Regions from separate parts of the Streptomyces sp. Je 1-4 4N24 genome, predicted to be linked through region 2. Evidence: riboswitches for the same ligand, from Rfam matches in the RefSeq annotation. Region 2 holds a riboswitch; each other region holds the start of a gene.
What was found. Region 2 has a riboswitch for glycine ahead of cycA (D-serine/D-alanine/glycine transporter). Riboswitches for the same ligand answer to the same signal wherever they lie in the genome.
Positions count from the first base shown of each region.

Region 1: it holds a riboswitch for glycine, as region 2 does, so the genes downstream of both, gcvT (glycine cleavage system aminomethyltransferase GcvT) here and cycA (D-serine/D-alanine/glycine transporter) in region 2, are expected to answer to the same signal.
Region 3: it holds a riboswitch for glycine, as region 2 does, so the genes downstream of both, gcvP (aminomethyl-transferring glycine dehydrogenase) here and cycA (D-serine/D-alanine/glycine transporter) in region 2, are expected to answer to the same signal.

Region 1 is NZ_CP110836.1:2,804,406-2,812,154, reverse strand. It holds gene glyA (serine hydroxymethyltransferase) at 1-174, opposite strand, end outside; gene gcvH (glycine cleavage system protein GcvH) at 301-678, opposite strand; gene gcvT (glycine cleavage system aminomethyltransferase GcvT) at 776-1,903, opposite strand; glycine riboswitch at 2,055-2,150, opposite strand; gene SLV14N_RS11835 (AAA family ATPase) at 2,448-3,095, shown strand; gene SLV14N_RS11830 (enhanced serine sensitivity protein SseB) at 3,201-4,007, shown strand; gene SLV14N_RS11825 (enhanced serine sensitivity protein SseB C-terminal domain-containing protein) at 4,081-4,872, shown strand; gene SLV14N_RS11820 (ABC transporter permease) at 5,256-6,254, shown strand; gene SLV14N_RS11815 (ABC transporter substrate-binding protein) at 6,365-7,749, shown strand, end outside.
Region 2 is NZ_CP110836.1:8,534,423-8,542,171, forward strand. It holds partial or broken gene SLV14N_RS37005 (GNAT family N-acetyltransferase) at 1-40, opposite strand, end outside; gene SLV14N_RS37010 (GNAT family N-acetyltransferase) at 63-1,040, opposite strand; gene SLV14N_RS37015 (TetR/AcrR family transcriptional regulator) at 1,094-1,735, shown strand; gene SLV14N_RS37020 (transporter substrate-binding domain-containing protein) at 1,898-4,024, shown strand; glycine riboswitch at 4,411-4,507, shown strand; glycine riboswitch at 4,508-4,599, shown strand; gene cycA (D-serine/D-alanine/glycine transporter) at 4,872-6,356, shown strand; gene argG (argininosuccinate synthase) at 6,701-7,749, opposite strand, start outside.
Region 3 is NZ_CP110836.1:7,877,423-7,885,171, forward strand. It holds gene SLV14N_RS34500 (DNA polymerase IV) at 1-1,033, shown strand, start outside; gene SLV14N_RS34505 (PRC-barrel domain-containing protein) at 943-1,326, opposite strand; glycine riboswitch at 1,441-1,537, shown strand; gene gcvP (aminomethyl-transferring glycine dehydrogenase) at 1,726-4,611, shown strand; gene SLV14N_RS34515 (DUF5999 family protein) at 4,681-4,875, opposite strand; gene SLV14N_RS34520 (hypothetical protein) at 5,219-5,806, opposite strand; gene SLV14N_RS34525 (glutamate-cysteine ligase family protein) at 6,397-7,749, shown strand, end outside.

The DNA of each region.
Region 1 (7,749 bases), 5.7 Mb from region 2:
GCCCTCGGCGTACTTGTTGGTGAGGACGGAGCCCTGGGCCTCCATGACGGCGAGCGGGGCGAAGTTCTCCGACGCGATCATTTCGAGGGTGGACTGCTGGCGGTGGAGCTCGGCGTCGACGGCGGCGGCGACGTCGGGGTCGAGCTCATGGAGGGAGCTGTTGAGAATCGACATGAGTCTTCCTGGGGAGTCAGGGGCGCGAGGGTCCCCCGGGACGGAATCCGGGGGAGCTTCCCCTCGGGCGGTGGCGGGTCGGAGGTCCCCCGTCCGGGCGAGGCCGGAAACGGGGAGAGCCGGGGCTCAGCTCTGGATGAAGGCGGCGTACTCGTCGGCCGAGAGCAGTTCGCCCGGCTCGCCGCTGATCTTCACCTTGAACAGCCAACCACCCTCGAACGGGGCGGAGTTCACCAGCGAGGGGTCATTGACGACATCCTCGTTGATCTCGGTGATCTCACCGTCGACGGGCGAGTAGAGATCGCTGACCGACTTCGTCGACTCCAGCTCGCCGCAGGTCTCGCCCGCCGCGACCGTGGAGCCGACCTCAGGGAGCTGCACGAAGACGACGTCGCCGAGCGCGTTGGCCGCGTGCTCGGTGATGCCGACCGTCGAGGCGCCGTCCTCGGCGCCCGACAGCCACTCGTGCTCCTTGCTGTAGCGCAGCTGCTGGGGGTTGCTCATGGCTCGATTCTCCTGTACGCGAGGGTGTGATCGTGAATGGGGTCTTGCGCAGTGAGACGCGCGGGCGCGCGCCGCCGTGACTGCCGCGGGGGAACCGCTACTTCTGCCGCTTGTAGAACGGCAGAGCGGTGACCTCGTACGGCTCATGGCTTCCACGGATGTCCACGCAGACACCCTCGGTGCCCGGTGTGGCGTAGGCCGCGTCGACATAGGCGATGGCGATCGGCTTGCCGAGCGTGGGGGACGGAGCCCCGGAGGTGACCTCGCCGATGACCGTGCCGTCGGCCGTGACCACCGGGTATCCGGCACGCGGCACCCGGCGGCCCTGGGCGACCAGACCGACCAGCTTGCGCGGCGGCCGGGTCTCGGCCCGCTCGGCGGCCGCGGTCAGGGCCTCACGGCCCACGAAGTCCCCGTTGTTGGAGGTCTTCTCGAACTTCACGACCCGGCCCAGGCCCGCGTCGAACGGCGTCGTCGCGGTGGTGAGCTCGTGCCCGTAGAGCGGCATGCCCGCCTCCAGGCGCAGGGTGTCCCGGCAGGAGAGCCCGCAGGGCACCAGACCGGCGTCCTTGCCCGCCTCGTTCAGGGCCTCCCAGAGGGCGACCGCGTCCGCCGGCCGGACGAACAGCTCGAAGCCGTCCTCGCCGGTGTAGCCGGTACGGGCGATCAGCGCCTGCACACCGGCGACCGTGCCGGGCAGCCCGGCGTAGTACTTGAGACCGTCCAGATCGGCGTCCGTCAGCGCCTTGAGGATGCCGGGGGACTCCGGGCCCTGCACCGCGAGCAGCGCGTAGGCGTCCCGGTCGTCGCGGATCGCGGCGTCGAAGCCGCCCGCCCGCGCGGTGAGCGCGTCCAGCACCACCTGGGCGTTGGAGGCGTTGGCGACGACCATGTACTCCTGGTCGGCGAGACGGTAGACGATCAGGTCGTCGAGGATGCCGCCCTCGGCCTCGCAGATCATGGTGTAGCGGGCGCGGCCCGTCTTGACGCCGCCGATGTTGCCGACCAGCGCGTAGTCGAGGAGGTCGGCGGCCTGCGGGCCGGTGACGGTGATCTCGCCCATGTGGGAGAGGTCGAAGAGGCCGGCGCGGGTACGGACGGCGACATGCTCGTCGCGCTCGCTGCTGTAGCGCAGCGGCATGTCCCAGCCGGCGAAGTCGGTCATGGTCGCGCCGAGCGCGCGATGGGTGGCATCCAGCGCGGTGCGACGGGGGGCATCAGTCATGGTTCTGGGCTCCCAGGCAGGGGTGACAAGACGTTCTCCCCATCTGTCATCGGAACCTGAGAGGTTCACCGGGATCCCGCGAACGGACCCGGTTTGCACCTTGGGTGGAGCCGCCCCGTAGGCCGGGCAGTGGCTCGCTTTTCAGATCTGCCTCGCCCGCGCGGTATAGGGGCCTGAGAGATTCAAGGGAGGACTTGCTCCTTCGGCGCCCCGCCATGGCGGCCGGGGACTCTCCCGCACGGGTTCAAGCGGCCGGTATGCAGTTGGCGGTGCACGGATGAGCTCTGGTGTGCACGTGGCGGCCACATCATTGCACGGGATCGCCAGAAAAGGAGCCCCCGTCGTCGCCCCGCCCACGACGTGGGCAGATCGGACAATCGCCTTGATGGGCATTACCTTTTCTTGACACTCTGCGGGTAGGGGACGGACTCGAACCGGACCAGAACGGACGGGGAGGGCGATCACGGTGCACAGCGAAGCGGCATTCGGGGCGACTTCAGGGGTCGTGCCCCCGGACGCCGTGCGGACGGCGCCGTCCGCCGCCATGTCCCGGGCCGGCCGTGCGCCGCGGCCCGTCATCCGGCCGGGGCGCCGCACCGAGGTCGTGGACCTGCGGAGCGACGGACGGCCGCCGGACGCCGCCGAGCTGCGGTTTCCGGCCGGTGACCTGGTCGTGGTCTCCGGGCTGCCGGGCAGCGGCAAGAGCACCCTCATGCACCGCGTCGTACCGCCGCTGGACGGGCACGGCGCCGTGGTGCACCGCATCGACTCCCAGGACGTCCGCGCGCGCTGGGAGCGCGGCAGACTGCACCGGCTGCCGTACGGCCTCTACCGCCCGCTGGTCCGGGCCGCCCACTATCTGACCCTGGGCCGTGCGCTGCGCTCCGGCGACAGTGTGGTGGTGCACGACTGCGGGACGCTGGCGTGGGTGCGCCGCTGGATCGCGCGCTCGGCGCTGCGCGGCGGCCGCGGGGCGCATCTGGTGCTGCTCGATGTGGCACCCGAGGTGGCGCTTTCCGGCCAGGAGTCACGGGGCCGCGGGGTGTCGGGGTACGCCTTCGCACGGCACCGCAGGGCGGTGGGCCGGCTGGTCGGCGCCGCGGAGTCGGCCCGGCTGCCGAAGGGCTTCTGCTCGGCCGTCCTCCTCGACCGGCGTGCGGCGAGCGCCCTGGAGACGGTCAGCTTTCACTAGGACACCGCCCCGTGCGTCGCCGGGCACGCCCCCGCACGCCGCGCCGAGCGCCTTCTCGTTTAGGGTCTTTGGCCAGATGGCGCGGTTTGGAACGGGTGGGTGCACATGACATTTCCGGAGCAGGGGATACCGCAGCTGGCGTGGCCGGCGAACGAGCTCGAAGAGGTGCTGTCCGCGTCGGTCGGGCACCCGGGTGCCGGCGGCCGGATCGTCGAGGTCCTCGGCCGCAGCCGGCTGTGGGTGCCGCTGCCCAGCGGCGGCGGCCCGGAGAGCGCGGGCTTCGGCGCCCGCGGCCTCGACCTGCCCACCGTCGAGCTCGACGGCGCGCCCTATGTCCCGGTCTACAGCTCCGAGCAGGAGTTCCTGCGGGTGATCGGCTCGCACATGTCCTTCACCGTCGCCCCTGCCCGGGAGTTCGCCCGCGGGCTGCCGCCGCAGATCGGTATCGCGGTCAACCCCGACGGAACGGTCGGCGTCCCGCTGCCGCCGCCCGCGGTGGCCGAACTGTGCCGGGAGCGGCATCACGGACATCAGGAGTTCGACGGGCTGCCGAGCGGCGGCCGGGTGCGGCTCTTCGAGCCGGACTGGCAGGACGAGCCGGTGGACTTCCTGGCCTCCGCCGGGCTGGAGTTCTCCGGCGCCGGAATTGTCCTGACTGCCCGGCGTGCCCTGGCCAGCGTCGAGGGCGACACGCCCGCACTGTTCGTCGGTGTTCAGGTCGCGGCGGACGCCACGGCGCTGCGGGACGGCACCGCGCGCGAGAGGGTACTGTCAGCCCTCGGACGTGCGCTCGGCGCAGTACCGCTGCCCTGGCCCGTACAGCTCGTCATGCTCGACCTCGCCCAGGGTGACCCGGTCGCCGACTGGATGCTGGAGCGTGTGCGCCCCTTCTACTCTCGGGACCACTCGTAGGGCAAGCCCTAAGCTGGTTGGATGACAGGCGGGCGCACCCACACGTGCCCTGCTGAGAGAAGGGACGGACCACGTGAGCGCGGGTGCGCATCAGGGGCCGGCGGCGGCCGGACAGCTGGAGCAGCTGCTGCAGCAGGTCTCGCCAGGCCGTTACGACGCCTATGAGGCACTGCTGCACGCGCTCGCCGCGGGCCAGGTCTGGATGTTGCTCTGGCACGGCCGGGCCGGTATGCCCGATGCGCAGTACGGAAACATGGAGGTCGAGGGCCTCGGCTATGCGCCGTGTGTGACCTCGGCGCCCGAGCTCGCCGCCTCCGGCTGGAACCGCGACCACGAGGTCGTCACCGGCACCGAGATCGCCGCCGCGCTCTTCCCCGACCGCTGGGGCCTGTGGCTGAATCCGCATGCTCCCGGTGGCGGTGTCGGCATCCCCTGGCTGGACCTGCGCCGTATCGCCGGCGGCCTCGACCGGCTGCCCGCCGGGCCGCTGCGGATCTCGGAACCGGTCATCGACATCCCGCAGTTCTACGCGCTCCTCGCCCAGAACGCCCATCGGACGCCCGCCGTACGGTCGCTGCGCCGGGCCTGGGTCCAGCCCGCGCTCGGTGCCCCGTATCTGGCGATCGGTCTGGATCTGTACGACACCGGCCAACAAGCGGTGGATTCGGTGCGGTTGATGATCCAGCAGTCGATCGGCGCGGTCCCGGACGGTCTGCCCGTCTCCACGGTCGCGATGAACGACGAGTACGACCCGGTCGGCATGTGGATGCGGGCCTCCACGCGCCCCTTCTTCGACCGTGACGGCTATGTCCAGCCGCCGGCCCCCGCGCCCTCCTACGGCTACGGCTACCCGCGTCCCTACTGACGCCGGACGGCGCCGCTCCGCCGCCGCGCTCGGGGTGCATTCACCCCGAGCGCACCGCAGTTGAGCCCCTTTCCCACGGGTATGCACTCCGCTCAGCCCGAACTCTTGTCCGTATAACGGAATGCCGCGGATCACATCACAGTTACGCATCCTTTCCCCTTCAGGGCTGGTGACTGATCGCGAATCGGATGGAAACTCCGGCAGCAGAGGGCCTCGGCCCTTTGTACGAGCGTCATCCCGGAACGGCGTCGCGCGCACCTTTCGAAATTCCATATACGCGAACTTCCGCGATGCCTGCAGGACTTGCACCAGTGATGTGAATCAGGCCGCTACCGCGGCGGGCATGGGCCGGCCACCGTCGGCCGAGAGGGGTCAAAGGCACCGTGACCGCACCGATCGAGACCACCGGAGCAGCTGCTGAGGCGCAGCCGGAAGCGGTGCTGAAAGGCGTGGAAGGAAAGCGGATCGAGGGGCGCTCGCTCGGTCAGATCGCCTGGCTGCGCTTCCGGCGGGACAAGGTTGCGGTGGCCGGTGCCATCGTTGTCATCCTGCTCATCGCCATCGCCGCGCTCTCCCGCCCCCTCCAGTCGCTGCTGGGGCTGGACCCCAACAGCCCCAACCAGTCGCTGATCGACCCCAACACCACGCTCCCCAAGGGAGACTTCGGCGGCATGAGCGGGGACCACCCCCTGGGTGTGGACCCGAAGTTCGGCCGCGATCTGCTCGCCCGGATCCTGGAGGGCTCCTGGGTGTCGCTGATCGTGGCGTTCGGCGCGACCCTGCTGTCGGTCGCCATCGGCACCGTCCTCGGTGTGGTCGCCGGTTTCTACCGCGGGCGGGTGGACGCCTTCATCAGCCGGATGATGGATGTCTTCCTGGCCTTCCCGCTGCTGCTGTTCGCCATCGCGATCTCCGCCTCGCTGCAGGGCGGCGCCTTTGGTCTGGAGGGTCTGCCGCTGCACATCTCGGTGCTGATCTTCGTGATCGGCTTCTTCAACTGGCCGTACATGGGGCGGATCGTGCGCGCGCAGACGCTGTCGCTGCGCGAGCGGGAATTCGTGGACGCCGCCCGCGGCATGGGAGCGCGCGGGCCGTTCATCCTCTTCCGGGAGCTGCTGCCCAACCTGGTGGGTCCGATCATCGTCTACTCGACGCTGCTGATCCCCTCCAACATCCTCTTCGAGGCGGCGCTGAGCTTCCTGGGCGTCGGTATCCAACCGCCCCAGGCGTCCTGGGGCGGCATGCTCAACCAGGCGGTCAAGTACTACGAGGTCGACCCTCAATACATGATCGTTCCCGGCCTCGCGATCTTCGTCACCGTGCTGGCGTTCAACCTGCTCGGTGACGGTCTGAGGGACGCGCTGGACCCGCGCAGCCGCTGACGGCCGTGCCTGGCACCCGCTCAGAAGTCTCACCAGCGTTTTCGCAGTTCTGAAGTTTCGACGCATCGAGTAACGCCGTTGCTCGACGAACGAAGGGGACACCGACCATCATGCGAAGGTCAGTTCCGGTCGCGGCTGTCGCGGCCATCACCAGTGCGGGCCTTTTGCTGGCCGGCTGCAGCGGGGGCAAGGGCTCCTCGGAAGGCTCGGGCGAGGCGAACGCCGCCACCAAGGGCATCGTCAACGCCTCGGACGAGAAGGGCGGCACGGTCACCTACGCGATCAGTGACGCCCCCGAGTCGTTCGACCCGGGCAACACGTACTACGCCTTCATCTACAACTTCAGCCGGCTCTACGCGCGCCCGCTCACCACCTTCAAGCCGGGCCCCGGCACCAAGGGCAACGAACTGGTCCCGGACCTCGCCGAGTCGATGGGCAAGCCCAGCGACGGCGGCAAGACCTGGACGTACAAGATCCGCAAGGGCGTCAAGTACGACGACGGCTCCGAGGTCACCTCGCAGGACGTCAAGTACGCCGTCGAGCGCAGCAACTTCGCGCGTGACACCCTCTCGCTGGGCCCGAACTACTTCCAGCAGTTCCTCAAGGACAACGAGGGCGGCTACAAGGGTCCCTACAAGGACAAGAGCAAGGCCGGCCTGAAGTCCATCGAGACCCCGGACGAGCAGACGGTCGTCTTCCACCTGAAGAAGCCGTTCGCCGAGTTCGACTACCTGGTGAGCGCCCCGCAGACCGCTCCGGTCCCGCAGGCCAAGGACAAGGGCGCCGACTACACCAAGTCCGTGCTGTCCACCGGCTCGTACAAGTTCGAGAGCTACCAGGAGGGCAAGAAGCTCACCCTGGTCCGCAACCCGCACTGGTCGGCGAAGACCGACCCGCTGCGCAAGCAGCTGCCGGACAAGATCGTCCTGAACCTGAAGGTCGCCCAGTCGACGATCGACAAGGACCTCAAGTCCGGCAACACCCTGGTGGACCTGGCCGGCCGTGGTGTCGACGGGCAGACGCAGGCCCAGCTCCTGACCGACCCCAAGGAGAAGGCCAACACCGACAACACCCTCGGTCAGCGGCTGGTCTACACGGCGCTCAACACCAAGGTGAAGCCGTTCGACAACATCGAGTGCCGTAAGGCCGTCGAGTACGCCATCGACAAGAAGGCCGTACAGACCTCGCTCGGCGGCCCGATACGCGGTGAGCTGGCCTCCACGGTCCTGCCGACCGACATCGACGGCTACCAGAAGTACGACCTGTACCCGCAGAAGTACGACGGCGACAAGCTGGATCTGACCGAGGCCAAGAAGCACTGGGCCAAGTGCGGCGCCGGCAAGACCACGACCACGATCCTGGCCCGCAACGACCGCCAGGACGAGGTCGACGCGGCCACCACGGTCATCGACTCGCTCAAGAAGATCGGTGTCACCGCCAAGATCCAGTCCTACCCGACCAGCAAGTACTTCTCGGACTACGCCGGTGTGCCGAA
Region 2 (7,749 bases):
GCACGCCGGTGAACCAGTCGAGTGCCGCCGCGCACGCCTCGGTCCCGCCATGATCCGCGCGGTCATTCGGTGGCGGTGGCGGGTGCGTCGTCCCAGGCCAGTGAAGACATCCTCCATCCTGACGGGGTCCGGACGAACTGGGTGGTCTTGTGGCCGGAGCCCTCGAACCACTCGCCGTGGTGGAAGCCGGACTTGCGGTATTCGCTGAACCGGTGCGCGATCGATCCGAAGATCTCGGTCCGCTCTGCGACCTCCCATTCGCTGAACTCCGTCAGCGTCCCGTCGGTGAGCATCTTCTGCCGGGGCTCGATGAACGCGTCGAGGTCGTAGATCACGGGCTCTGCCCCGACGTTCGCGATGATCCTCCCCTGCGGAATGAAGACGTCGCGGATGACCCCGAGGTCCGGCCGGCTGTCGCCGGTGTTGGTGAAGGCGCCGACGAACACGCGCATCAGCCGGTCGAGTTCGGCCTGGACGCGGGCCCCGGACACTTCCCCGGGAGAGGGCCATTCTCCGGAAAGGACCGACCAGACTTCGCTGTCGTGCCGCGTACCTCGGTACGAAGAGCGCTGTCGCAGCACGCCGTCGCGGGTCATGCCCAGTCGGCGCGCGACGTCGATGCTGCGGGTGTTGCCCGCCGCGACCCACCATTCGACGCGGCTCATTCCGCGTTCCTGGAAGGCCCAGTCGATCAACACCCGGCAGGCCTGGGTCACCAGGCCCCGTCCCTCCCCGGCCTGCTCCAGCCAGCAGCCGATCTCGCACACCCCGGAGGCGCTGTCGAAGTGGGTGAACATGACGCCGCCGACCAGCGTGCCGTCCAGCCAGATCCCGTAGATCCGGCCGGTGTCCTGGGCCAGACGGTCGGCGTAGCGCTGGAGGGTAGCCGTGGCCGAGTCGAGGTCGGTGCTGAACGTCGCCCAGGGTATCCACGGGTCCACGGAGCCCCGGGCGCGGTCGATATGGGCGAGGAACTCCTGTGCCTGCCACGGCTCCAGGGGGCGGAGTTGGGCCTGGTCGCCGAGCGGCTGGGTGAACATGGGAGCCTCGCTCTCTGGGTCCATAACAAGCGTTCGGTACGTAAGCTAGCAGCATGCCGCCGCCCGCACCCGGAGACCGTGAAGCCCGCCGCAAGGACGTATCCGAGGCGGTGTGGCACGTACTCGCCGACAGGGGGTTCGGCGGGCTGACCCTGCGTGCCGTCGCCGCTGCGATGGGGGTCTCGACCGGAATGCTCATGCACTACTTCCCGACCAAACGGGCCCTGCTCACACACGCCTTGGACTTGCTGGAGAAGCGCAGCGCGGAGAGGCCCCGCCGCGCGCGTCCCGCCGCGGGCCTCGCCACCGTGCGCGCCATGCTCCTGGACATCCTGCCGCTGGCTCCGGACGACACCGCCCGCAACCGCATCTGGGTCAGCTCCTGGGACCTCTCCCTCGCCGACGACGGGCTGACCGCGGAACAGGCCGACCGCTACACCCGCCTGCGCTCGACGATCGGCCCGCACCTCGAAGCCGCACGCGATCTCGGCGAGCTCCCCGCAGCCGCCGACCCGGACCAACTTGCCGCCGCTGCCGTCGCCTTCACCCACGGACTCGTCGTCCAGGCCCTCTTCGACCCCGGCCGATTCCCCCAGGACGTACAGATCAGCATGCTCGACGACTTCCTCGCCTCGGCCGCGCTGCCCCGGTCCGACGGCGGCAGCCGACCGGCCCCGCCGAAGACCTGCCACTGAAGAACGACGCGGCCCTCTTCGGCCTGCACGAGCTCCGGCCCCGGGCAGGGCCTGGCCTCGTCCACCGCACCGCCCGCCGCCACCGGCGTACGGCCTCCGTCGGAGCACTCGGGCACGTGCAGAATGGTGTCGACACAACTGGCGGCACGGGTGGGGGTATCGGTGCGACCGCTGGCGAAGAACGATCCGCAGCAGATCGGCCCGTTCCGGATCATCGGCCTTCTCGGTGGCGGCGGCATGGGACGGGTCTATCTCGGCCGCGCGGCGGACGGGCGGCCGGTGGCGGTGAAGACCGCGCGCTCCGAACTCGCCGACGACCGGGGCTTCCGGGCTCGTTTCGCCCGTGAGGTATCCGCCGCCCAGCAGGTGGGCGGACCGTTCGTGGCGCCGGTGGTCGACGCCGCGCCCCACGACGACGTCCCCTGGATGGCGACCGAGTACGTGCCGGGTGTCTCGCTGACCGATGCCGTGCACGACTGCGGGCCGCTGCCCGAGCACACGGTGCGGCTGCTGACGGCGGGCCTGCTGCACGCCCTGACGGCGGTGCACGCGCACGGGCTGGTGCACCGCGACCTCAAGCCGTCGAACATCCTGCTCACCGCGGAGGGCCCGCGTGTCATCGACTTCGGCATTGCGCACTCAGCCGCTGACACCGCCCTGACGACGACCGGCACCGCCCTCGGCACGCCGGGGTTCATGGCGCCCGAGCAACTCGTCATGACGGGCCCCAAGGTCACTGGCGCGGCGGACGTGTTCGCGCTGGGCGGGGTGATCGTCTTCGCGGCGACGGGCGCCGGCCCCTACGGGAACGCCGATCCGCAGGTCCTCATGTACCGCACCGTGCACGAGGAACCGCGGCTCGACGAACTCACGGACTTCCTCCGGGAGTTGGCGGCGGCCTGCCTGGCGAAGGAGCCGGAGGGGCGGCCCGCTCTGCCCGCCCTCATGGCTCTGGTGGGCGCACCGGGCCCGTACGGCGACTGGCTGCCGGAGCCCGTCGCCGTACAGCTGCGCCGTTTGTCCGCGCAGCTCAGCGACCCCAGGTCCCCGGACATGTTCGCGCCGCAACCCCCGGCCGAGGGGCCCGCCGACGTCCCCGACGACCGGCTGCCGACCCGTACGACGGCGGACGGTGCACCGCCCCCGCCGTCGTACGACGCGCCGCCGCAGAGGCCCGCGGGAGCCCCCGTGCCTCCCCAGCCCGCCACTCCGTCCCCGGGCCAATACGGCCCCGCCCTCGCCACCCCGCCGCAGGAGCGCCACCGGCCTGCTCCGCCACCGGGGCCGCACGTCGTCCCTCCCGGACCGGCCTCCGCACCCCCTGGGCAGCCGGCGTCCCCGGGACCGAGCCGACGCCGTGTGCTCGCCGCGCTGTCCGTCGTCGGGGTCGGAGCCGGTGGCGGGGCGCTGGCCTGGACGCTGCAGCCGGACGGCGGCAGTGACGGCGGCAGGAAGCCGTCCGGCGGCTCCAGGCCGAGCGGGAACCCTTCGGCCATCGGGACACCGTCCGGCCGGTTGCCGAAGGAGATACGCGACAAGGGCATCGTCACCATCGGCTCGGACATCAGCTACGCGCCCATGGAGTTCGTCAGGGACGGCAAGCCCGCCGGCCTCGACGTCGAACTCGCGACCGCCCTCAGCCGTGAGCTGGGCCTGCGCGTCAAGTTCGTGAACGCCACCTTCGACACCCTCCTCACCGGTCTGAACGTGAACCGCTTCGACCTGGTCATGTCGGCGATGACCGACACCAAGGACCGTCAGGAGGGGCGCACGGACGGCACGAAGACCGGCAGCGGTGTCGACCTGGTCGACTACTTCAAGGCCGGGCTGGTGCTCGTCGTCCGCAAGGGCAACCCGGAGGGCGTCAAGGCTCCCGGAGACCTGTCCGGCAGGAAGGTCGCCGTCCAGCGCGGCACGTTCGCCCGTGACTACCTGGACCAGCTGAACCCGAAGGCCCCCGCGAAGTTGAAGATCCGGGAGTTCGACTCACCGGCTGAGGTCTACGACGATGTCGCCAAGGGCCGGTCCACGGCCTGCCTCGACGATTTCCCGGTCGCGGCCCACAACGCCGCGACCCGCGCAGGCGGCACCGCCCTCGAACTCAGCGGCGCCCAGCTCGAACCCCTCCTCTACGGCATAGCGGTCGCCAAGACCAACACGGCCCTGCGCGACGCCGTAAGGGAAGCCCTCGACCGCCTCATCAGGAACGGCGAGTACGCAAGGATCCTCAAGAAGTGGCATGTCGCGGACGGCTCGGTGGGGCGGGCGGTCGTCAACGGGGGCCCGTAGGGCGGCCGGGCTCCGTTCGGGGTGAGCGTCACTGCGGTGCGGCCGTCGGGAACCGTTCAGCCGGTGATGACCTGGTTGGTCGTACCGAGCGGTGGACACCCATGGTGCGCCGCATCTTGGGGTGTGGACTCTCCCGCGCAGGATCGTCAGCGGTGTACGTGCTGCCGGATCTTTCCGGACGCAACGTACGGGCACCGGAAGACAGCCGTCAAGAGTCCGCCCGGTGTACGTGCCGGTAACGGATGGCCTCAGGATGTGCGCCTTGAGCTGCACAAATGCCGTGCCCCACGGGTGAGTGCCGTGCTACTTGGAGGTAATGTCCAGCGTTCGGCCGGTCCCTTGACCGGTCGCTGATGTGGGCCCTAGCCTCACCGCACATTGCCGTTCACCCCGGAGCGGGAGAGCACTGGATCAGCCAGACCCAGGCGCCGAAGGAGCAACACCTCCCCGGAATCTCTCAGGCACCCCTACCGCTCGGGCAGGCAACTCTGGAAAGCAGGCGCTGAGGCGCCTCGCCGACGGTGCAAGCCGCGCGCTGAGCGCGGCGAAGCTCTCAGGCTCATGACAGAGGGGGAGGCTCACTCGGCCGCACGGGCCCCTGCCCGTGCTCGACATTCGAGGAGCCCCTGATGGCTGTCCCGCCGCCTCTTCCCTGACCGCCACTGCCTGCCGGCTCCCGGGCTGATCTTCGATCTACTATGTGGGACCGTTCTGACGCCGTTCCGGCCGACTGCCGCATGTCCGCGCCCGGCCGACCCTGCCGCTCGCCCCCTGTGGGCGCGTGGTCATTCTCCGAGATGCCCCCTTCCCGTGCCCGCACGGGTCTTGAGATCTGCGAGGTTTGCCCATGCCTGAACGCAGTGACACCGGCTCGACGGCCGCGCCGGACCAACCGGCGGCCGGATCCACGGCCCCGCCCGAGGGCGAGCAACACCTCTCCCGTCAACTGTCCAACCGGCACATCCAGCTCATCGCGATCGGCGGTGCGATCGGAACCGGCCTGTTCATGGGCTCGGGCAAGACGATCTCGCTGGCCGGGCCCTCGGTGATCTTCGTCTACATGATCATCGGCGTGATGCTCTTCTTCGTGATGCGGGCGATGGGGGAGCTGCTGCTCTCCAACCTGCGCTACAAGTCGTTCGCCGACTTCGCGGCCGATCTGCTGGGGCCGTGGGCCGGCTTCTTCACCGGCTGGACCTACTGGTTCTGCTGGATCGTGACCGGCATCGCCGACGTCATCGCGATCTCCGGGTATGTGTCCTACTGGTGGCGCGATCTACCGTTGTGGATACCGGCGTTGGCCGCCGTCATCCTCTTGATCGCCTTGAACCTGCCCACCGTGAAGGCGTTCGGCGAGACCGAGTTCTGGTTCGCACTGATCAAGATCGTCGCGATCGTGGCGCTGATCGTCGTCGGGCTGGTCATGGTGTTCAGTCACTTCCAGGCGCCCGGGGGTGCGGCGGCAAGCTTCTCCAACCTCTGGAACGACGGAGGCTTCTTCCCCACCGGTCCCATGGGGTTCGTCGCGGGATTCCAGATCGCGACCTTCGCCTTCGTCGGCATCGAACTGGTCGGCACCACCGCGGCCGAGGCGGAGAACCCGGAACGGAACCTGCCCAAGGCGATCAACTCGATCCCGGTGCGCGTGATGCTGTTCTACGTCGTCGCGCTGATCGTGATCATTTCGGTCACGCCCTGGCGCGAGATCAGTGCGGACCGCAGTCCGTTCGTCGTGATGTTCACTCTCGCCGGTCTGGGGATCGCCGCCTCGCTGATCAACTTCGTGGTGCTGACCTCGGCCGCCTCGTCTGCGAACTCGGGCATCTACTCCACCTCACGGATGGTGTACGGGTTGGCCCGGGAGGGCGACGCCCCGGCGCGCTTCGGCAGACTCACCTCCAGGAAGGTACCGGCCAACGCCCTGCTCCTCTCCGGGGTGTTCCTGCTCGCCGGTGTGGTCATGGTCGCCATGGACAACTCGATCATCGAGGCGTTCACCTTGGTGACCACCGTGTCCGCCGTGCTGTTCATCTTCGTCTGGTCGATCATCCTGATCAGCTACCTCGTCTATCGCAAGCGCCGTCCGCACCTGCACGAGGCATCGAAGTTCAAGATGCCCGGCGGCATCGCCATGTGCTACGTCGTGCTGGTCTTCTTCGCGTTCCTCATCTGGGCACTGACCCAGGAGCCCGACACGCTGCGGGCCTTGCTGGTGACCCCGGTCTGGTTCGTCATCCTCGGCATCGCGTGGGCGGGGCTCCGCCGTCGCCCGGGTCATACCGCCCGTGAGGCGGCCTTCCGTTCCGAACTCCACCACGCACAGCGGGACTGATACGGCCACCGGATCCACAAACCGGCACCGATCGCGAGCGCCGTTCCCGGCGGACGGGAACGGCGCTCGCTTTCGGTGTGCTTGCCACTCCCACCACAGCCCACATCTGACAGCCACTCAGGACTCCACATTCCGCCGCCGGGTTGCGCTTGGAGCCCCTGTGTAGCCGTGCCGAGTTGGTCTTCCAGCTGTGTGGTGAGTTCCGATGGGGGCTCCGTACGGTGACGGCATGACCCGCGGCCCCGGGAAGCGGAAAGGGCCGGCTCGATGCTGTGGGCGTCGAGCCGGCCCTTCCCGGTCGTGCATCGCCCGGGGGTGCCGAGCGTTCCGATCGAGGGACCCCGTCAGTCCGTGCCGGACTCCATCGCGGCGCGGTCCAGCATCTCGTCGTCACCGGAGACCTCGCCGCGGGAGGCGATGGCCTGGGCGCCGCCCTCCGGCATCGTGCCGATCAGCCCGGTCGCGGCCGCTTGGGCGGCACCGATGGCGGGAGTACCGGTGCCGATCAGGCCGAGCCCGGCGTACTGCTCCAACTTCGCGCGCGAGTCGGCGATGTCGAGGTTGCGCATGGTGAGCTGGCCGATCCGGTCCACGGGGCCGAACGCCGAGTCCTCGGTACGCTCCATGGACAGCTTGTCCGGGTGGTAGCTGAACGACGGGCCCGTGGTGTCGAGGATCGAGTAGTCCTCACCGCGCCGCAGCCGCAGCGTCACCTCGCCGGTGACGGCCGCGCCGACCCAGCGCTGCAGCGACTCGCGCACCATCAGCGCCTGCGGGTCCAGCCAGCGGCCCTCGTACATCAGCCGGCCGAGGCGCCGTCCTTCGTTGTGGTACTGGGCGAGGGTGTCCTCGTTGTGGATCGCGTTGACCAGGCGCTCATACGCCGCGTGGAGCACGGCCATACCGGGCGCCTCGTAGATGCCGCGGCTCTTCGCCTCGATGATCCGGTTCTCGATCTGGTCCGACATGCCCATGCCGTGCCGGCCGCCGATGGCGTTCGCCTCCATGACCAGGTCGACGGGGGAGGCGAACTCCTTGCCGTTGATCGTCACCGGGCGGCCCTGGTCGAAGCCGATCGTCACGTCCTCGGGGGCGATCTCGACCGAGGGGTCCCAGAACCGCACGCCCATGATCGGCTCCACGGTCTCCACGCCGGTGTCCAGGTGCTCCAGAGTCTTGGCCTCGTGGGTGGCGCCCCAGATGTTGGCGTCGGTGGAGTACGCCTTCTCCGTGCTGTCGCGGTAGGGCAGGTCGTGGGCGAGAAGCCACTCCGACATCTCCTTGCGGCCGCCGAGCTCGGTCACGAACTCCGCGTCCAGCCAAGGCTTGTAGATCCGCAGGTGCGGGTTGGCGAGCAGGCCGTACCGGTAGAACCGCTCGATGTCGTTGCCCT
Region 3 (7,749 bases), 660 kb from region 2:
CTCGGTGGGGCTGGCCGGGGCCAAGATGCTGGCGAAGATCGCGTCCGAAGCGGCCAAGCCGAACGGGCTGGTGGTGATCGAGCCGGGTACCGAACGGGAGCTGCTGGGCCCGATGACGGTGCGGACGCTGCCCGGGGTGGGTCCCGCGACGGCCGAGACACTGCGCCGGGCCGGGATCCATACCGTCGCCGAGACAGCGGAGGCCGGTGAGGCGGAGCTGGTGCGGCTGCTGGGCAAGGCGCACGGCGCCGGGCTGTATGCGATGGCGCTGGGGCAGGACGACCGGCCGGTGGTGGCCGAGCGGGACGCGAAGTCCATCTCGGTGGAGGACACCTTCGAGGTCGATCTGACCGACCGGACGCGGGTGCGGAGCGAGGTGCTGCGGCTGGCGGACCGGTGCGTACAGCGGCTGCGGGAGGCCGGGCGCTCCGGGCGCACGGTGGTCATCAAGGTGCGCAACTACGACTTCTCGACGCTGACCCGTTCCGAGACGCTCCGTGGGCCCACCGACGACCCGGCGGTGATACGGGAGGCCGCTGTGCGCCTGCTGGAAACGGTGGACACCACGGGCGGGGTGCGGCTCCTGGGCGTGGGGGTGAGTGGCCTGGCGGACTTCACACAAGAGGATCTGTTCGCCCAGCTGGCGACGGAGCGGGAGGCGGAGGAGGCCGCGACGGCTGCGGCAGCAGCGGCGGAGGAGGCCGGGGGGACAGAGCAGCACGAGGCCGAGGAGGAGCGGCCGCGGCGCTGGCATCCGGGGCTGGACGTGGTGCACGACGAGTACGGCGCCGGCTGGGTGCAGGGGAGCGGGGTGGGGAGAGTGACCGTGCGCTTCGAAACGCCATGGTCCGCACCGGGGAGGGTGCGGACCTTTGCTGTCGAGGACCCGGCACTGCGGCCGGGGGAGCCCCTGCCGCTGGTGGGCGGGGCGCCTGCGGGCGATCAGTCGTCCGAGCCGGCGATCTTGCCGAAGTTCTTGTCGCCGGAGCCGGGGGACACCGGATCGGTCGGGGAAGAAATATCCAGACGGTAGTGGTGATAGAGCTGAAGTTCCTGCTCAGGGGAGAGATGGCGGCCCACGCCGAAGTCCGGCGCGTCCTTGATCAGCTTGCGGTCGTAGGGAATGTGCAGGCCCTCACCGACCATCTTGCTGGGCTCCAGGGGGACGAACGCATCCCGGCTGAAGAGTCCGGTGCGTACGGCCGCCCACTCCGGTTCCCCCGTCGCATCATCGAGGTAGACCTCGTCGATGGTCCCTATTTTCGCGCCGTTACGGTCGAACGCTTTGCGGCCGATCAGGCTTCGGGGATCGATATCGGTTTGCACGGCCCCTCCAATTGGTCGCAACTGCCCTGTGACAACTACCAAACGGCACATTTCATGCCCTGGCCACTCGAAGGATCCTTCGAGTGGCGCGCTGGTAGGCTGGCGATTGGCCGCAGACCCCGTGCGGGAGAGTCCTTGTCGTTCGCGACCAGGGCGCCGAAGGAGCAAATCCTCCCCGGAATCTCTCAGGCACACGTACCGCATGGACGAGGTCACTCTGGAAAGCAGGGCGGGCCACGGAAGGCACAGCGCCGGGACCCCTCCTCACCGACGGTGAAAGCCGGACCGCCACGCGCGGGCCGGTGAAGCTCTCAGGTTGAGATGACAGAGGGGGAGGCCGTCCGGGCACCCGTGCCGTGGTGCCCCTCGTAGGTCGTACTGACCAGGAGGCCCCCGCAGATGACCACCAATCGCATCTCCTTGACCGAGCTGGAACGCGGCACCCCCTTCGAGCGCCGGCACATCGGTCCCGATCACGCGGCGCAGGCCAAGATGCTTGCGCACATCGGCTTCGGGTCGCTGGACGAGCTCACCGCCGCCGCCGTACCCGATGTGATCAAGAGCGCCGAGGCGCTCGGCCTGCCGCAGGCCCGTACCGAGGCCGAGGTGCTCAAGGAGCTGCAGGGCCTGGCGGACCGCAACCAGGTCCTGTCCTCCATGATCGGTCTCGGCTACTACGGCACGTTCACCCCGCCGGTGATCCTGCGCAACGTCATGGAGAACCCCGCCTGGTACACGGCGTACACGCCCTACCAGCCGGAGATCTCGCAGGGGCGCCTGGAGGCGCTGCTGAATTTCCAGACGATGGTCGCCGACCTGACCGGACTGCCCACCTCCGGTGCTTCGCTGCTGGACGAGGGCACCGCCGCCGCCGAGGCGATGGCGCTGTCCCGCCGGGTCGGCAAGGTCAAGCAGGGCGTCTTCCTGGTCGACGCCGACTGTCTGCCGCAGACCATCGCCGTGATCGAGACCCGTGCGGAGCCCACCGGCGTCGAGGTCGTGGTCGCGGACCTGTCCGACGGCATTCCGGCCGAGATCGCCGAGCGCGGTGTCTTCGGTGTGCTGCTGCAGTACCCGGGCGCCTCGGGTGCGGTGCGGGACCCCCGCGCCGTCATCGAGCAGGCCCACGAGCTGGGCGCGATCGTCACCGTCGCCGCCGATCTGCTCGCCCTGACGCTGCTGACCCCGCCCGGTGAGCTCGGTGCGGACATCGCCGTCGGCACCACCCAGCGCTTCGGTGTCCCGATGGGCTTCGGCGGGCCGCACGCCGGCTTCATGGCCGTCCGTGACCAGTTCGCCCGCAGCCTCCCCGGCCGTCTGGTGGGCGTCTCCGTCGACGCCGACGGCAACAAGGCCTACCGCCTGGCGCTGCAGACCCGTGAGCAGCACATCCGCCGGGAGAAGGCCACCAGCAACATCTGCACCGCGCAGGTGCTGCTCGCCGTCATGGCCGGGATGTACGCGGTCTACCACGGGCCCGAGGGCCTGCGCACCATCGCCCGGCGCACCCACCGCTACGCCGCGGTCCTCGCCGAGGGCCTGCGGGCCGGCGGGGTGGAGATCGTGCACGGTGCGTACTTCGACACGCTGACCGCGCGGGTTCCCGGCCGGGCCGCCGAGGTCGTCGCCGCCGCCCGTGAGGCTGGGGTCAACCTCTGGCAGGTCGACGCGGACCTGGTCGGCATCGCCTGTGACGAGACCACCGGGCGTGCGGAGCTGGCCGGTGTCTGGGGCGCCTTCGGCGTGAACGGTGACGTCGAGCAGCTGGACGCGGCCGCCGCCGAAGCGCTGCCGCAGGCGCTGCTGCGCCACGACGACTACCTCGCCCACCCGGTCTTCCACGAGCACCGCTCCGAGACCGCGATGCTGCGCTACCTGCGCACCCTCGCCGACAAGGACTACGCGCTGGACCGCGGCATGATCCCGCTCGGCTCCTGCACGATGAAGCTGAACGCCACCACCGAGATGGAGCCGGTCACCTGGCCCGCGTTCGGCCAGCTGCACCCGTTCGCGCCGGCCGGCCAGGCCCAGGGCTACCTCACGCTGATCCAGGAGCTGGAGGAGCGGCTGGCCACGGTCACCGGCTACGACAAGGTCTCCATCCAGCCGAACGCCGGATCGCAGGGCGAGCTGGCCGGTCTGCTGGCCGTCCGTGCCTACCACCGCGCCAACGGCGACGAGCAGCGCACGGTCTGCCTGATCCCGTCCTCGGCACACGGCACCAACGCCGCCAGCGCCGTGATGGCCGGAATGAAGGTCGTCGTCGTCAAGACCGGTGAGGACGGCGAGGTCGACACCGACGATCTGCACGCCAAGATCGAGAAGCACCGTGACGAGCTCGCGGTCCTGATGGTGACCTACCCCTCCACCCACGGCGTGTTCGAGGAGCACATCACCCAGATCTGCGCGGCGGTGCACGACGCCGGCGGCCAGGTCTATGTCGACGGTGCCAACCTCAACGCGCTGGTCGGGCTCGCCGAGCCCGGCAAGTTCGGCGGCGATGTCTCGCACCTGAACCTGCACAAGACCTTCTGCATCCCGCACGGCGGCGGTGGCCCCGGCGTCGGCCCGGTCGGCGTCCGCGCCCACTTGGCGCCGTACCTGCCCAACCACCCGCTGCAGCCGGGCGCCGGCCCCGAGACGGGCGTCGGGCCGATCTCCGCGGCTCCCTGGGGCTCGGCCGGCATCCTGCCGATCTCCTGGGCGTACGTCCGTCTGATGGGCGCCGAGGGCCTCAAGCGCGCCACTCAGGTCGCGGTCCTCAGCGCCAACTACATCGCCAAGCGCCTGGAGCCGCACTACCCGGTGCTCTACACGGGCCCCGGCGGTCTGGTGGCGCACGAGTGCATCATCGACGTCCGGCCGCTGACCAAGGCGACCGGTGTGAGCATCGACGATGTGGCCAAGCGGCTGATCGACTACGGCTTCCACGCGCCGACGATGTCGTTCCCCGTGGCCGGCACGCTGATGATCGAGCCGACCGAGAGCGAGGACCTCGGTGAGCTGGACCGGTTCTGCGACGCGATGATCGCCATCCGCGCGGAGATCGAGAAGGTCGGCTCGGGGGAGTGGGCCAAGGACGACAACCCGCTGCGCAACGCCCCGCACACCGCGGGCGCGCTCGGCGGCGACTGGGCGCACCTGTACACCCGCGAGGAGGCCGTCTTCCCGGCCGGTGTCGCCGCCTCGGAGAAGTACTGGCCGCCGGTGCGCCGTATCGACGGTGCTTTCGGCGACCGTAACCTCGTCTGCTCCTGCCCGCCGCTGGACGAGTACGACAACTGAGTCACCGCAGCATCAAGGGCCCTCGGCAGATCTGCCGGGGGCCCTGTGGTACGTGGTGGGCGCGGCGGGTCAGGCAGCGGCGATGGCCCGGGCGCGGTGCGGGGCGATGACCTGCCCGTCCGGGAGCAGCTCACCGGTGTCCTCGAAGAGCAGGACGCCGTTGCAGAGCAGGCTCCAGCCTTGCTCCGGATGGTGCGCCACAAGGTGTGCGGCCTCCCGGTCGGTGGAGTCTGCTGACGGGCATGGCGGTTGGTGCTGACACATGGAAGTTGTCTTTCGCTGCGGTGAAGTGAACGTCGTAGTGCGGCTCGATGAGCTGTTCATGGCCGCTCCCCCGTTTCTTTCGGTCGGTCCCAGTGTTGCCCCACGGACGGGATTCCGCAGGGATTTCGCAGCAGCGGTACTCACTCGATAGGGACGCGTCACCCATGCGGGCGGTTGCTCCCAATTGCACTCCTCCCCAAGAGGGTTGGGAGTGGTATCCGCGGACTAGGCCGCGTGGGTGAGCATGCGTGAGCGCCCCGTGGCCGGACGGGGCCGCGGGGCATGCTCGGGCGGGACGGCGGGCGCCGGATTCCGCGCGCGAAGGCGCGCCGGCGCTGCCGGGTCAGGCGGGTTCGGCGAGCAGCGGGGCGGGTGTGAGCCGCAGGGTGAGCCGGGGGAGCAGATCGGCGATGCGGTGCGGGCGGTGTGCGGCGATGCCCGGCGGGGCAGGCGCGAGAGGTACCAGCAGGTCACCGGGCGCGGGCAGCCCCTGCGCGCCGTCGGAGGTGAGGTCGTGATGCAGCCACAGCGTGAGCATGTACAGCTCGGGGACGGACAGCAGGCGCGGCTGGTAGGGCGTGGCGAGTGACTCGGCCTGCGCCAGCGCCTGCTCGGTCGCGGCGACGTAGGGGCCGCCGCAGAAGCGTCCGAAGGTCCAGCCGTCCGCGGTGAGCACCGCCTCCGCGGACGCCACGGCACGCTCCCCGCCGCGGACCAGGAAGCGCCAGCCCGCCAGTCGGGTGTGCGGGGTGCCGCCGGCCCGGCTGACGTCGTCCCAGACATGGACGGGCAGCGGGTGGTCGGGGCTGAGCGGACCCTGATGGGCGCGCAGCGCGGAGACCGGGGCGTCGCACACCGCGGTGGGCGAGCCGAGAGCGGCGAGAACACTGCGCAGGGCGGGCGCGGGGGCAGGGGGGAGGTGCAGCGGCATGGTGGGTCGCCTCTCACTTCGGAGACACGGTGGAGCGTGGCTCGGAGACACGGTGGAGCGTGGCGGGTGCAAACGGCGTTGTCTGCGTGCGGGGTCAGAGCAGGGCCGACCGGGGCTGCGGCCCGGCCGGCTCAGCCGCTGGGCCCCGGAGACGGTGAGATCGCCGAGACGCTGGGCGCCAAGTCTCTGCCTCGTAAGCGGAGTTTATACGACGTATGTTCCGAAAGTGTTTCTGCTACCGGCCTTGCCGATTTCCGGCAAGGGGAAATCCGGACCGCCGCGCGAGGTGCTTTACACCCCTTTGTGTGGCGTTTTGGAGACGCCGCCTCGTATTGCCTTACCAGTGCGGTAGGCCGGAACTCGTTGGTGTTTCTCGCGAGCGAAATGCCGTTGGTGAGTGCCTCCGAGATATGCCTAAGGGAAGTGCCGGACGCTGCACCACTTCGAGCCTATCGGCACCGGCATGCCCCCGCGGCGTTATTGATCAGATTGCCGGGGCATCATCGACCGTAGCGCGAGCCCCGGCGGTGTCGGGGACGGCCCCAAGCGGCCCGTGGCAACGGGCTGTTCACTCGAGGAGGGACCCTTCGATGGGGGAGAAGGTCGCCGCGGACGGGATCGACCTGGCGGACCGGGAGCGTTATCGAAGAAAGCTTCATGACTGTCTCGAGGGATTGCACAGGCTCCTGGCGGAGAAGCGGTTCGACCGGCCCAGGAATCTCATGGGCCTGGAGATCGAACTCAATCTCGCCGGCGCCGACGGGCTGCCCCGCATGATGAACTCTCAAGTACTGGAGCGCATCGCCAGCGGGGATTTCCAGACCGAACTCGCCCAGTGCAACCTCGAGGTCAACATCCTGCCGCACCGCTTGAGCGGCCGTGTGCTGGACCAGCTCGCCGAGGAACTCCGTACGGGACTCGGCTATGCCGAGAGGAAAGCCCGGGAGGTCGCCGCCAGGATCGTGATGATCGGCATTCTGCCGACCCTGCACGCCACCGACCTCACGGCCGCCAGCCTCTCCGAGAACGACCGCTACGTCCTGCTCAACGACCAGATGCGGGCGGCCCGCGGCGAGGACTTCGCCCTGGACATCCGGGGCGTCGAGCATCTGGTCTCCCGTTCGCCCTCGATCGCGCCGGAGGCCGCCTGTACGTCGGTCCAGCTGCACCTCCAGGTGACACCGGGCCGCTTCGCCGATGTCTGGAACGCGGCCCAGGCCATCGCCGCGGTGCAGGTGGCGGTCGGCGCCAACTCGCCGTTCCTCTTCGGCCGTGAGCTGTGGCGCGAGTCCCGGCCGCCGGTCTTCCAGCAGGCCACCGACACCCGCTCGCCCGAGCTGCAGGCCCAGGGAGTACGCCCCCGCACCTGGTTCGGTGAGCGCTGGATCGAGTCCGCGTACGACCTCTTCGAGGAGAACGTGCGGTACTTCCCGCCGCTGCTGCCGGTGTGCGGGTCACAGGAGCCGCTGCGGCTCCTGGATGAGGGCGGGGTGCCCGACCTGTCCGAACTGGTCCTGCACAACGGCACGGTCTACCGCTGGAACCGCCCCGTCTACGCGGTCGCCGACGGCGTCGCGCACCTCAGGGTCGAGAACCGGGTGCTGCCGGCCGGCCCCACCATCGCCGACGTCATCGCCAACACCGCCTTCTACTACGGCCTGGTGCGGGCGCTGGCCGAGGAGCCGCGCCCCGTGTGGACGCGGCTCCCGTTCGCCGCCGCGGCCCGCAACTTCGACTCCGCGTGCCGGTACGGGATCGACGCGACCCTGGACTGGCCGCGTCCCGGGCGGGCGGGCGCTGTCGCCGACATCCCGGCCGTACGGCTGGTGCGCAAGGAACTGCTGCCGCTGGCGGCCCGCGGGCTGGACGCCTGGGGGGTGGAACCGGCCGATCGTGACCACTACCTCGGCATCATCGACGAGCGCTGCCGGCGCCGGGTGAAC